Regions from separate parts of the Paenibacillus hebaui genome, predicted to be linked through region 3. Evidence: riboswitches for the same ligand, from Rfam matches in the RefSeq annotation. Region 3 holds a riboswitch; each other region holds the start of a gene.
The links. Region 3 has a riboswitch for cyclic di-AMP ahead of ACR32F_RS00530 (C40 family peptidase). Riboswitches for the same ligand answer to the same signal wherever they lie in the genome.
Positions count from the first base shown of each region.

Region 1: linked by a shared signal. The riboswitch ahead of ACR32F_RS06915 (hypothetical protein) and the one ahead of ACR32F_RS00530 (C40 family peptidase) in region 3 are both predicted to bind cyclic di-AMP.
Region 2: linked by a shared signal. The riboswitch ahead of ACR32F_RS10710 (C40 family peptidase) and the one ahead of ACR32F_RS00530 (C40 family peptidase) in region 3 are both predicted to bind cyclic di-AMP.
Region 4: linked by a shared signal. The riboswitch ahead of ACR32F_RS17905 (3D domain-containing protein) and the one ahead of ACR32F_RS00530 (C40 family peptidase) in region 3 are both predicted to bind cyclic di-AMP.

Region 1 is NZ_CP196836.1:1,566,924-1,570,036, forward strand. Features, by position in the region: gene ACR32F_RS06900 (urease accessory protein UreF) at 1-64, opposite strand, end outside; tRNA gene ACR32F_RS06905 (tRNA-Leu) at 427-509, shown strand; gene ACR32F_RS06910 (glutathione peroxidase) at 681-1,157, opposite strand; cyclic di-AMP (ydaO/yuaA leader) riboswitch at 1,527-1,703, shown strand; gene ACR32F_RS06915 (hypothetical protein) at 1,820-2,218, shown strand; gene ACR32F_RS06920 (HAD family hydrolase) at 2,379-3,062, shown strand.
Region 2 is NZ_CP196836.1:2,317,908-2,321,020, reverse strand. Features, by position in the region: gene pelA (pectate lyase) at 70-1,029, opposite strand; cyclic di-AMP (ydaO/yuaA leader) riboswitch at 1,440-1,571, shown strand; gene ACR32F_RS10710 (C40 family peptidase) at 1,578-2,042, shown strand; gene ACR32F_RS10705 (carboxymuconolactone decarboxylase family protein) at 2,148-2,477, opposite strand; gene ACR32F_RS10700 (hypothetical protein) at 2,617-2,835, opposite strand; gene ACR32F_RS10695 (hypothetical protein) at 2,956-3,113, opposite strand, start outside.
Region 3 is NZ_CP196836.1:110,349-113,461, reverse strand. Features, by position in the region: gene ACR32F_RS00540 (M1 family metallopeptidase) at 1-521, shown strand, start outside; gene ACR32F_RS00535 (hypothetical protein) at 532-1,374, shown strand; cyclic di-AMP (ydaO/yuaA leader) riboswitch at 1,627-1,764, shown strand; gene ACR32F_RS00530 (C40 family peptidase) at 1,768-2,238, shown strand; gene ACR32F_RS00525 (GNAT family N-acetyltransferase) at 2,632-3,113, shown strand, end outside.
Region 4 is NZ_CP196836.1:4,053,507-4,056,619, forward strand. Features, by position in the region: gene ACR32F_RS17895 (hypothetical protein) at 1-56, opposite strand, end outside; gene ACR32F_RS17900 (polysaccharide deacetylase family protein) at 211-1,002, shown strand; gene ACR32F_RS17905 (3D domain-containing protein) at 1,214-1,891, opposite strand; cyclic di-AMP (ydaO/yuaA leader) riboswitch at 1,894-2,093, opposite strand; gene ACR32F_RS17910 (amino acid ABC transporter ATP-binding protein) at 2,362-3,084, opposite strand; gene ACR32F_RS17915 (ABC transporter substrate-binding protein/permease) at 3,071-3,113, opposite strand, start outside.

The sequences.
Region 1 (3,113 bases), 1.5 Mb from region 3:
CTCCGACCTGGATAGAGGAATCAAGCAGTTTGACATAATCGAGCAGCTTATTCCCACGGTTCACAATCTTTCGCCTCCTACATTCGTTAAATGTTATGTTAAATAACATTTGTACTCCTGTTTAGTTTGTTTTATGTGTGTAAATCCGAATTATATGTTATATATAATCACACAAATATCTGATTTTTGTCAATAGTTCTCTGGTATTTAAAGTAAAATAGTTTTTGTGTTATTATATATGACTTGATGAGTAGTTTTTAAAGGTGAAATGAGATCCAATGTAATGATATGCATTTGATAGGATAAAATGACGAGAATATCCGTTTTATGAAGAAAAAACGAACGTTAAAATGACATTTGAAAAAATACTTTACTTTTAAATATGAACCGGGTATAATCAATTCTGTTGCCGATTATTTACGACATGCGGTCGTGGTGGAATGGCAGACACGCTACCTTGAGGGGGTAGTGGGCGTATGCCCGTGGAGGTTCGAGTCCTCTCGCCCGCATCATAATGAATGATAAGAAGAAGCTTCCCATATTGGGTGGCTTCTTTTTTTTATTGTACGGATAGGCAGATCCGCAAACGAAAAAGGTCATCCGTTTGCCCAGGTTGAATTGTTGTTCTCCACGGGTTCGGATGACCTTATTATGTTATTTATTGCATTTATGCCAATGGCTTATTTAAGCAAATCCTTAATGTCCGCCTCAATCTTGTCAGGTGTTGTTTTGGGTGCATAACGTTTCAGAACACGTCCGTTCTGATCGACAAGGAATTTGGTGAAATTCCACTTAATTGCTTTGGAGCCGAGCACACCAGGAGCCTCTTTGCTGAGATGCTGGAAGAGAGGGTGCGCGCTCGAACCATTCACATCGATTTTCTCAAACATCGGGAAGCTAACACCATAGTTCATCTGGCAGAACTCAGCAATATCGTCGGAAGAGCCTTTTTCCTGTGCAAACTGATTGCTTGGAAAACCGAGAACTTCAAAAGGGGAGTCCTTAAACTTGTCTTGCAGCTCTTGCAGACCTTTGAATTGGGGTGTGAGGCCGCATTGGCTTGCTGTATTCACGATAAGCAGTACTTTGTCACGATATTCAGACATTTCAACTTCCTGACCGCGAAGGGTGTTTACTTTGTATTCATAGACTGACATGAGAATCGCCTCCTATTATGTGTTCTTCTATTACCTATTATATTGATTGCAATTAAATAATGCAAAATTAATATCGTCTTTTATGCTCATTTAGGGCATGTATTGTATAAACTGTGAATGATATTCCTCATGATTTTTGAAAAAAAGAGAATTAGAGAGATTTGAAGACTTGCATGTAGTATAAATACGATGTAAGCGTTATTATTGGCATGGAATGGTGAAAATCCGCCGATTCGGTGATCTGTGAAGACTTTACACCGATTGGGCGCGGGTGTATGATTCATATCGTAATTTCAATTTAAATTAAATTTTTTACATGAAAAACGAAACAAACGATAATATCGCTCTGATTAATCATAATAAGGAACGATGTTTTAATCGCTGAGTTTCCATTCATTTCATGGGTGGGAAACGGGGGAACCAACAGGATGCGCTGTTCACGACAGTAGGCATCCATGGGGTGAATTTTCCGGTGACAGCCGGAAATAGGGCGACTCTCGCGCCCGAATCCGTCAGCTAACCTCGTAAGCGTTAAAGGGAGAGGCAACAAGCCGTACGCTGGTTCATGGCGTTTTTCGCTATGAATTATTTAAGAAGCGTCCGGGAGGCCTTGGTCCCCCACGCTTCTTTTTTGTTGTCTTTTCACGCTAAGGGAGGAACGAATGATGGATAAAGAGATGATCTTAGTGACTGCTCCAAATGAGGCAGGCCGTAAATTTATCAAGCTGCTGATGTACAAAAAAATGCCGTTTGCCGTTCTGACCAACAGTGCAGGGGAAGAACGGAGGCTTCGGAGAATTGGAGTGGAGCATGTCATTCGCATGAATACGGCTGCAGCTCAGAAATGGTTTCTGCCGCAGGGCAGCGTCGGCAACGTTTTTATTTTTGAGAACAGTCTAAACCTGACCTGTCGGTATTTACAGATCTGTCGCTCATGGACTTCCAAGTCTCTATGTGTTATTACAGAGCAAAGCCATCCTAAAGGAATCTACCGAGGTATGGGAGCAGACCGAATTGTTTATTCTTTAAATGGTGAGGTTGGGTTCTTGCTTAATGGTTAATGCGCTCGCTTGTGATTGATCCGGTGTCAGCTGCCTGTTATAATTGTAATTATAAATAAACGGAATTCTGAGGAGACTCATGCATGATGGTGAGTCTTCTTTTTTATGATTCAGGCAATGGAAGAGATCGTTTTCCTGTGGCTCACAAGGAGGAATAGGCGTGCCGGATGTACATGGGTTAAAGTGGTTGTTCTTTGATGTAGGGGATACGCTGGTGGATGAATGGGAGCCAGTGGATGATATTATCGGGCAGTTTGTTCGCGAGGCTTGTGCGTTAGGATATTCGGTGAAAATAGAGACGGTACGAGAGCTGTTTGCTTTGTGTTACCGAAATTATGAGCAGTGGCCGATGAAAGTAGCCATTCGCACATGGATCAGTGATGCCGAACATCGGGAGCGGATTCAGGAAAGATTGAAGTTTCGCAAGGAACTTGAACGTCCCTTTGCGTCTGCCGACGTTGTTCTCCAGACCTTGTCGGAGCATTATAAGATTGGCATCATTGCCAATCAGAGTCCGGGGACAGAAGATCGGCTGGAGAGCTACGGGTTGCGCAGATATGTGGATGTGCTCGCCTGTTCGGCTGAAGAAGGAGTGTCCAAGCCTGATCCTGAGCTGTATGCTGTAGCGCTGAAACAGGCAGGATGTAAACCCGAGGAAGCGGTAATGATCGGCGACCGGATTGATAATGACATCATGCCTGCGAAGAAGCTGGGGATGCACACGATACGGATTTTACAGGGGTATGGCAGATTCCAGCCAGAGCGTGATGATGAGGAGCGTCCAGACTGGACGATTGAATCACTGGAGCAGCTTCTGCCTCTGTTGGTCATAGATCGGGATTAGGAAACTGAAAATATATAGTAGCAATTATTCTATCATGGTAAAGTTGCTGCA
Region 2 (3,113 bases), 2.2 Mb from region 3:
TGTCCAGTTCGGGCTTCGCTTATAGCCAGCTATCGATGTACAATGTCAAGCCTCACGTTTGTTTAAATGTTACAGTTTGGAAGGCCAGTTGCCATACCATGCATAACCGCCTCTTCTTTCCTTATCAATATCACTTAATTTGTATCTAACAACCCCATCACGACCAATAAAGATCGGTTTATCTGTCCCCACTTCATAGAAGCGAGCCCAGATGGGTGCCGCTTTGGAATCAGCGACAATTTTGCTGTCTCCGTTTGCTCTTTCGTACTTGTATCCCGAAATCTTCACTTTGTTGAACCAAGCCTCTGCTCCTTTGATGGATGCCGTAATTTTGGCATTAGCAGGTCTGGTCTTCAGGAAATTAACAATCGTTACACTCTCACTAGCCGTCAGAGATGGTACTTCATAAATTCTTGCTCCTGCCGGTTGAAGGGAGCTGGAATCATGTTGTTGTCCCCACGCTGTCAACTTGCCACCTGAAACCACCTGTGTATTCAGGATAGCATCTACCCCTTTAGCAACTGAGTTGTTGCTTCGATTGGCAAGTGTGCTGTCGATAAACGAGAAGTCACCCTTGCGCGCTGCTACTTCATCCAGCATGTACATTACATTAATCATGGCATCGTCATTATAAGTAATGTGCTTGTGATATCCCGAGCTTTGGTAGACTTGAGGCCATCCGCCGTTCGAATACTGCATATTGATCAAAAAGTTGATTCCTTTGATCGCAGCAGCTGAGTAGCGCGGATCATTTGTCTTTTTGAATTCCTTAGCCAATCTTCTAATTTCTGAGTATGTAGCTTTATTGTCGATCGTGGACTTTGCCCATTCCCCGCTATTTTGACTGTAATCTTTTCTCCACCCTCCGTCAGCTCTCTGGTTCTTCAAAATATCAGAAAGACTGGCTGTAGTTCCGGAAGCATCAGCAGCAGACACGGTTCCAACAGGTTGGAATGCCACCCCAACAATAGATAGAACAAACGTGCATGCCAATACGAAAGATGCAAATCTCGCTTTAGGTTTTAACAATTCATTCACTCTCCCCAATTTTTTTTGATTACTACAAAATAAACCCCTTCCCTCCTCCTTTATTTATTTATCTAACCTTTAATATTTCTTTTTATCCAATATGTGGTATAGAATGAAGTTATCTTATGCAATAAAACGGATTTTGTCAATATTTGCAACAAAATGTAACAAAGCACTTGAATTGAACCTTTCGGGATCGTTTTAATCACAAAAGACAAACTTACTTATTTGTCCAATTGGATGACCGCTGAAACAATATTACTTTTTTGTCATCAAGCATATCTAGACGGCAACATCAATTCCACCTAAAAAGCTTGAATTCCTTTAACATTGAGGTGCTAAGAAGTTATTAATATAGGTTTGACATTTACGCATTTATGCAATATAGTGTCAAAAGGTTACAAAAACTTAATTATTCATTGCCGAGTTTCATGTTTGAAAACGGAGGAACCATTCTGGGTGAATTATTCTTGTACATAGGAAATATAGGGAACCTTCAACCGAACCCTTAGCTAACTCCGTAGGCATCGAAGGGAGAACAATAAATTTTGAAAAAGCTTATCATCTCTATTTTTGGAGCAGCAGTTCTATTCACATCCGGTGCAACAAGCACACAGGCAAGTAGTATTAACACCGTAGTTGACAACATGACTGGCATACCTTACAAATGGGGTGGTACTACTCTCGCCGGGTTTGATTGTTCAGGATTTATGAGATATATTTTCAACAAATATAGCATTGAGTTACCTCGTACTTCACAGCAGCAGGCCAAAGCAGGTACTCCAGTATCCAAGGCCAATCTTCGTACAGGTGATCTGGTATTTTTCAATACGATGGGCAACGGCGTTTCACACACTGGCGTATACATTGGTGGCGGACAATTTGCTCATGCATCAAGCAGCAAGGGTGTAAGCATCACCAAACTAGCGAATCCGTATTTCAACGATCGCTACGTAACTTCACGCCGGGTGACAGGACAATTTATGTATAACAAAATGCTCGGAAAAATATAGGTTTGGTCTGATATATTGCAAAGAGGAGGCTCCGGGTAAATCCGGAACCTCCTCTTTGTTTTGGGGCTTATGTTTACGAAACAGGTGTACTCTCGACTTCTATACTTAATGTAGCGCCTTTTGAACCCTCATGGCACCCTGAGACAGTGCATGTCCGCCTCCTACAGCTCCGGCCACAGCAACCGTCTCCATGATCTCCTGATCTGTAGCGCCCTTGGCACGGGCCTCTTCCACATGGTAGAACGTACATACCTCATTGTTCGCGAACAAGCCTATCCCGAGTGCAATCAGCTGTTTTGTCTTTGCATCAATGACTCCAGGCTGAAAACACTCTCCGGTAAACTCATGATAAGACTTCACTACACCAGGTAACACATCGCTCAATGCTCCAATCTGATCCTTGTAGGCATGAACTTTATCATTCATCAATGTCATAGCTTGCAGCACTTCCTCTCGACTATAGTTACAGAACGTCCTCACTGTACCTATCTTCTCTCCCGAGTGAATCATTTATGCCAAAACATCATGGTAATTCCAAGCATTGCTCGCATGGTCCCAGTAAAATCACAAGAGATTACTCACTAAGCGGGCTTTGGCGCGGCTCGCTGAACAGCTGATATCGGTAATGGCGATCCAGCTTAACAACACGCCGATTCTGACGGCGGATGAGTACCTGCTCGCCATCCCAGGCAACAACAATACCCGTTACATCGTTAGACTCCAGCTCGTCCCGCACCACTCTTACTTTTTCCCCCGATAAACGCAAGGTGTCCAATTCTGTATCACTAATCATGTCCATGGCTCCTATACTCCAAATTAATTTACAAAAAGAGACCTAAATGAAAAGTCATTTAGGTCTCACGTGACTGTATTGGACTGTCATGTCATTCGAAAATATGTCCCCGACTGAAAGTTACCGCTGCGCGTGCTCTTTGCTGTCGTTCTTCTCGAACCAAAAATCAAGCACTTTGGCGGACATCACACGTTCTTCAAGGTACGCAACTTGATGCGGTGTAAATTGTTCTTTCCAAGAGAAGGACAACTCTTCGCACAAGCCTACAATCGTCAGCA
Region 3 (3,113 bases):
TGGGTGCAAAAACGATGGAGCGCATCCTCTCTACCTATGTGAAGAAATATCGTTTCAAACATCCCACTTCCGCCGATTTCCAAAAGGTCGTGGAGCAAGTGACCCGCACATCCTGGTCCGATTATTTTGATCAATATGTGTATGGCAGCGGCATGACTGACTTTGCAGTGGAGAAGATTACGGTTACTCCTACCCATAAGGACAGCCAAACATTGTACGAGTCATCGGTCACGTTGGTGAAAAAAGGCAGTGATTACACGAAGGTGCCTGTTCGCATTGTTTTTGAAGATGGGCATATCCTTACCAAAGAATGGGACGGTAGCGAGAAGCGCATTACCTACAAATTGACACATACTTCTCCCGTTTCCTGGGCTATGACAGATCCATTATATACCATCGTGTTAGAGAATCGTCATATAAACAATTTTCTAAAAGCCGGACTGGATGAACCAACCCAATCTCGTTGGAGCATGAGCGCAACCAAAATTATAGAAGCCATATTCGGAAGTCTGTCATGGTGAGGTGGAGACAGTGAAAGCGAAAATACGTGAAGGCTGGTTTCTCGTTCGTCAGCATATGTTCATTGCAGCACTTATATTTCTCTATCAATTAATATGGGGGTATTTCCTCTATAGAATGGTAAAGTCGGCTGTTGTTCCGCTTCTCCTGCGTTATCCTGACCCTGATGCCGGGGAGCTGAGTACCCTTTTATTCAAAATGGAAAGCCAACTCAGCCTGTCAACGAATCCCGAGGTACATCGCTATCTGTGGATTCTAGGGGCCATGCTGCTGCTTCGCATGCTGATCAGCCCCCTGATTCAGGCGGGATTGTTGTACTCACTCCAACACTTTAATCATACAGAAGAACGAATTCCTTTTGTTCGTGGTATCCAAAATCTATGGAAACCGATGCTCCTGCTGCACGCTATCCGAACATTATTGTTGCTACTGCCGGCCTACTGGCTTGTACCAAAACTCTATTCCATCTTTATGGATGGTTTTCATTCCCTCCAGCTACTCTTGCCTGGTATCCCTTACGTTGCTGGGTGGATCGTATACGGGTGGGTGATCCATCATGCCCTGCTCTACATGCAGTTTGGTGTCTCGGCCCCTGACGGAGAAGGTGGAGTGCGTGGTACGTTTCAGGCACTATGGATCGCATTACGTCATGTCTTCACTCTAATCGGTATTGCTATGCTTCTAGGTGGACTTCACCTGCTGGTCTTTGGTGCGTTTACTTCAGCTTCATGGTTAGTAACTGGCTTAACTGGTCTTATACTACAACAAACGTATCCACTTGCCAGATGCCTACTGAGCCTATGGAAAATATGTGCTCATTTCCGGTTATGGCAGTCTAAGTCGGTCAAAGGTTAACATGAACGGTTAAAAAATGGTTACCATTCTATGTAAAGTTACGTTCATTAAACGCTGCTATACAAGCAAACCTCGACCTTTCCCCGTCAAAGGTCGAGGTTTTTTTTGCTAATTTTGTTGCTAAACGTTGCCAAAGCAGCACACCTCTGTTACAATAATCGCAGTGAGTTTTTAGTAACAACTTTGTAATCTTTACATTCATATTTGTAACTACTTAAAATTTAATCGTCATTTCTTGATTTCGCAGGTGCATAACTAGCATAGCCAAATTCCTGGCACCTGGGAAGCGGGGGAACCAGTTATGGGTGAATTGATCTTGCAACAGAGGGATCATAGGGGACCTTCAACCGAATCCTTAAGCTAACCTCGCAGGCATTGGAAGGGGTATATCTCTTGTTAAAAAAGAAATTAACCGCAGCTGTACTTAGTATAACATTCGCACTATCGCTTGGTGCAGGTAGCGCATTCGCAGATTCAAAGATGGACCAAGTAATCGATTCAGCTAAGGGTACTACATATAAAAGCGGAGGAACAACGCTTGACGGTTTTGACTGCTCTGGGTTCACACGGTATGTATTTGACAAGCTGGGCATTGATTTGGCACGCCAATCCAGTTCCCAATTTGACATGGGCGACTCCGTGTCTCGTATGGAAATGAGACCGGGTGATTTGGTATTCTTCAACACAACAGGCAAAGGAGTCTCGCATGTAGGGATCTTCGTAGGAGATGGGAAGTTCGCACACTCTTCTTCTTCCAAAGGGGTTACGATCAGTGCTTTGAGTGAGAACTACTGGGCTAACCGCTATGTTGGCGCTAAACGGATTATGAGCACGGACGCATATGAATCAGTAGCCCTCGACTAGGGGTAAGCTGAGTAACATCATGCTGTAACCAATAACTATACTGTAACGAAGCATAACAGCACCGCCCGGTACATTCTTCGCAGGAATGTATCCGGCGGTTTTTTTGTGCTTCCATTCCTGATCAACTACATCAATTATGCTATAAACACCACTGCACTTGATCAGTCATTTGGTGCTTTATCGTCCGTGCCCTTATGATATTTTTACCCATCCTACTATAATATAAACGGAATTAACGGAACTTTTGTTTCACTTTTTTTCACTGAAATGAAAACTTGCCAAATGAATGCCTCTTTTGTAGAGTAAAAACAGGTCTAGCTATGGAATGACATATCGGATGAACGAATATAGATCATGAACAGCCTGTTCACAATGAGAGGAGCGTACAGTTGTATGGATGAAGCCCCTGTGACGTTTCACGTTGTGCCCATGCAAGAAGAACATGCGGAGCAAATCTGCAATTGGCAGTATGATCCGCCTTATAATATGTATAACTGGCTACCCTGGGAGCAAATGAAGGCACTCGAAGTTGAATTTGGGGATGCCCGGCTGCGGGATGAACAATATGCCGTGGTACTGGGAGAAGATCATCAGATCTGCGGATTCGCTCAGTATTTTCCACTGGGAGGTGTGACCCGCATTGGACTTGGCATGCATCCCGAACGCTGTGGTCATGGTCAGGGGGCGGCTTTTGTATCGGCTATTGTGAAGGAAGCCATTCGCCGGAATCCTGCGGACGAAATTGATCTGGAAGTGTTAACCTGGAATGATCGGGCCATTCGTGTTTATCACAATGCTGGATTTGTCACACAGGATACATACGAACGACAAACACCGAGTGGGCTACAATGTTTTTACTGCATGGTCTATGAAGG
Region 4 (3,113 bases), 3.3 Mb from region 3:
TCTTCTCCAGCTTCAATTACCTGCAAACGAACGGATTTCAAGTCATATGTATTCATCTAATCCACCTATCCTTTTTTATATATGATATCTATGGTGGAATTATCGCTGGGATTGAAAAAATGAGCAATGAAACATCTCACAGCACGCATATTCGTTGGATTCTTCGGGCATACCATAGAGAACGCAAACTGGGAAAAGGAGGCCGCTATCATGCGTGTACGCCTCATTATGTTATCGGTCATAATTATTCTTCTTGGAGGGAGTTATTCTCCTGCTTTGTTATGGGCTGCTTCAAGCCTGCAAAGTGAACCCGCTTCGAATTCCAATTCTTCACAAGAAGAACAGCTGACACTTGGACAGCTCCGACAAAAATATGCTGATACATTCAAAACCAATGGTCCCTCTACGAAACAGGTCGCACTGACGTTTGATGATGTCCCTGATCCACGGTTCACCCCGCAGGTTCTGGATATTTTGAAGAAATATAAGGTAAGAGCTACTTTTTTCATTGTGGGAAGCCGTGCAGAGAAACACCCGGATCTGGTGAAACGCATGGTGAAGGAAGGACATATCGTAGGCAATCACAGTTATAATCATCCCGAGTTCAGCAAGCTGACCATGAATGCATTTCGTAAACAAATCCTACATACAGGAGATATCATTCGCAATCTAACAGGTTACACGCCCAAGATGATTCGCCCACCCTATGGGGACATTAATGAACAACAGCTGCAATGGGCTGCCAGACAACATTACAGCATTGTGAACTGGAACGTTGATTCACTAGATTGGAAAGGTCTTTCCAAAGACAAGGTGAAAGAAAACATCCTATCCGCCGTGAAACCCGGTTCAATCGTTCTGCAACATGCAGGAGGCGGTGTGGGATCGAATCTGAGCGGTACAATTGAGGCACTTCCTGAAATCATTGAGGAGTTGCGTAACCACGGGTATGATCTGGTAACCTTGGACGAAATGTTGGGGCTGCCAAAGGGCAAGAATTAGAAAGCTTCCTTTACGGGTATCCTCGCATGGATCAGCACTAGAAGCAGGTGTGTACTGACGGATAATAACATCACTCGTTCAGATTCTACTGCGTCCTTCGGCTCTTTCAGCTTCGCTGCCATCGGGTATAAAAAAGGTGTCCGTCAATCACTTTAACCGTGACCGATGGACACCTTTTTTTTCTTGGATGGATGCAAGACCTATCTCTGTGTTATTTCAAAATATACAACTCTACATTCTGGAAGCCAAATGTGCTCACAGACTGTTTACTTCCAGGGATAAAGATATCAATCCGATGGCCTTTGATAGCGCCTCCCACATCACGTGCTGTGGCTACAAATGCCTGTTTCGGCAGTCCGGGATGACTATGACCTGTCACCAGCACTTTAGTACCCAGTGGAATTACAGATGGATCTACTGCGATCGTGCCCAATTCTAGTGCATTACCGAAGTAATCCACCGCACCCCATCCCCCGTTTTCGGATGCATCTGCAGAGTATGCCGTTGCTTTCACATCCACTGCCTTGCTGTAATCGAACGTTTTCCCCCAGGCTTGAACGACCTTGTTATCTGCGTTGACATCCAGACTTGCTGTCGTGACTGTTTTGGCCTGTGATTTAGCCTCAGGAGCCGCAGCAGCTGCAGATACCGTGTTTGCTTTGCCAGGAATCGTAATTTTTACACCACCATAAATGTTGTAAGGCGAAATGTCATTATTAGCTTTTATAAGTGTGTTAAGTGCTACTCCATATGTCTTCGATAAGGTGTAGAAGGTATCCCCTTCTTTGGCCACATGAACTGAATCTGCGTGAGCCGGAACGGCTTGAATGAGCATTACTGCGGTCAGCAATGCTGTTGCTGTTTTGGCTATACGTTTCTTGTTAATCATGGTCTTCCTCCCTCATTATGCCTGCGAAGTTAGTTGTCGGATTCGGATAGAGGAGACCCACCCTATAGGTACTAAATCACATTCCATACGTTATGTACGACCTAATTCACCCCAAGCAGCGTGCTATAGATCTTCCCCTGCACAATCTGCATCGTTACATCCTCCACACTTCCCACTCTGAAAGTTTCGGCAGGAACAATATATCACAATATTGTAACCTATAGTTGTAGTAAATGTTACCAAATACGTGTACAGCGTTTAATCCATGTGGATTAAATAAAGGTTTTTCAAGAAATTGTCTATAAAAAATGATTAATATCGGTAACAAAAACGTTACTTTTTATGTAAATTCATTCTTATGCTACCCATAAAAAAGAGCCTTACCGACTTGAAGTCAGTAAAGGCTCTTTTTTGATACTATCTCAAGCAATGCATATACCAAAATGGCATGAGTAATCGTAACAAATTAATTAAAGCACTTTGGCAAGGAAGTCACGTGTACGTGCATGTTTGGGTTGACCAAACACTTCTGCCGGTGTTCCCTCTTCAACAATAACTCCGCCATCCATGAACAAGATACGGTCACCCACTTCACGAGCAAAACCCATCTCATGCGTTACGATAACCATCGTCATACCGCCTTCAGCAAGCCGTTTCATGACATCGAGCACTTCCCCGACCATCTCAGGGTCCAGCGCCGAGGTAGGTTCATCAAACAGCATTACATGTGGTTGCATGGCAAGTGCCCGTGCAATGGCGATGCGCTGCTTCTGTCCACCAGACAGTTGATTCGGGAATGTATCCTTTTTATCAGATAAGCCAACCGTTTTTAGCAGGTCCGCTGCAATTTGGTCCGCTTCCTGTGACGATTGTTTTTTCACTTTAATAGGAGCAATCGTGATGTTCTGCTGCACCGTTTTGTGCGGGAACAGATTGAAATGTTGGAACACCATCCCCATTTTTTCACGCGTTGCATTAATATTGTGTTTCGGGTCCGTGATCGACACGCCTTCGAAATCAATTTCACCTGAAGTAGGCTGCTCCAGCAGATTCAGACAGCGCAGGAAGGTACTTTTTCCCGATCCAGATGGACCGATGACCACAACAACCTCGCCTTTGCCGATTGTAACGTTAATGCCCTTAAGCACATCGTTGTTTCCATAAGATTTGTGTAATTGTCTAACGTCTATCACTTGCACTCAACTTCCTTTCCAATCGACCG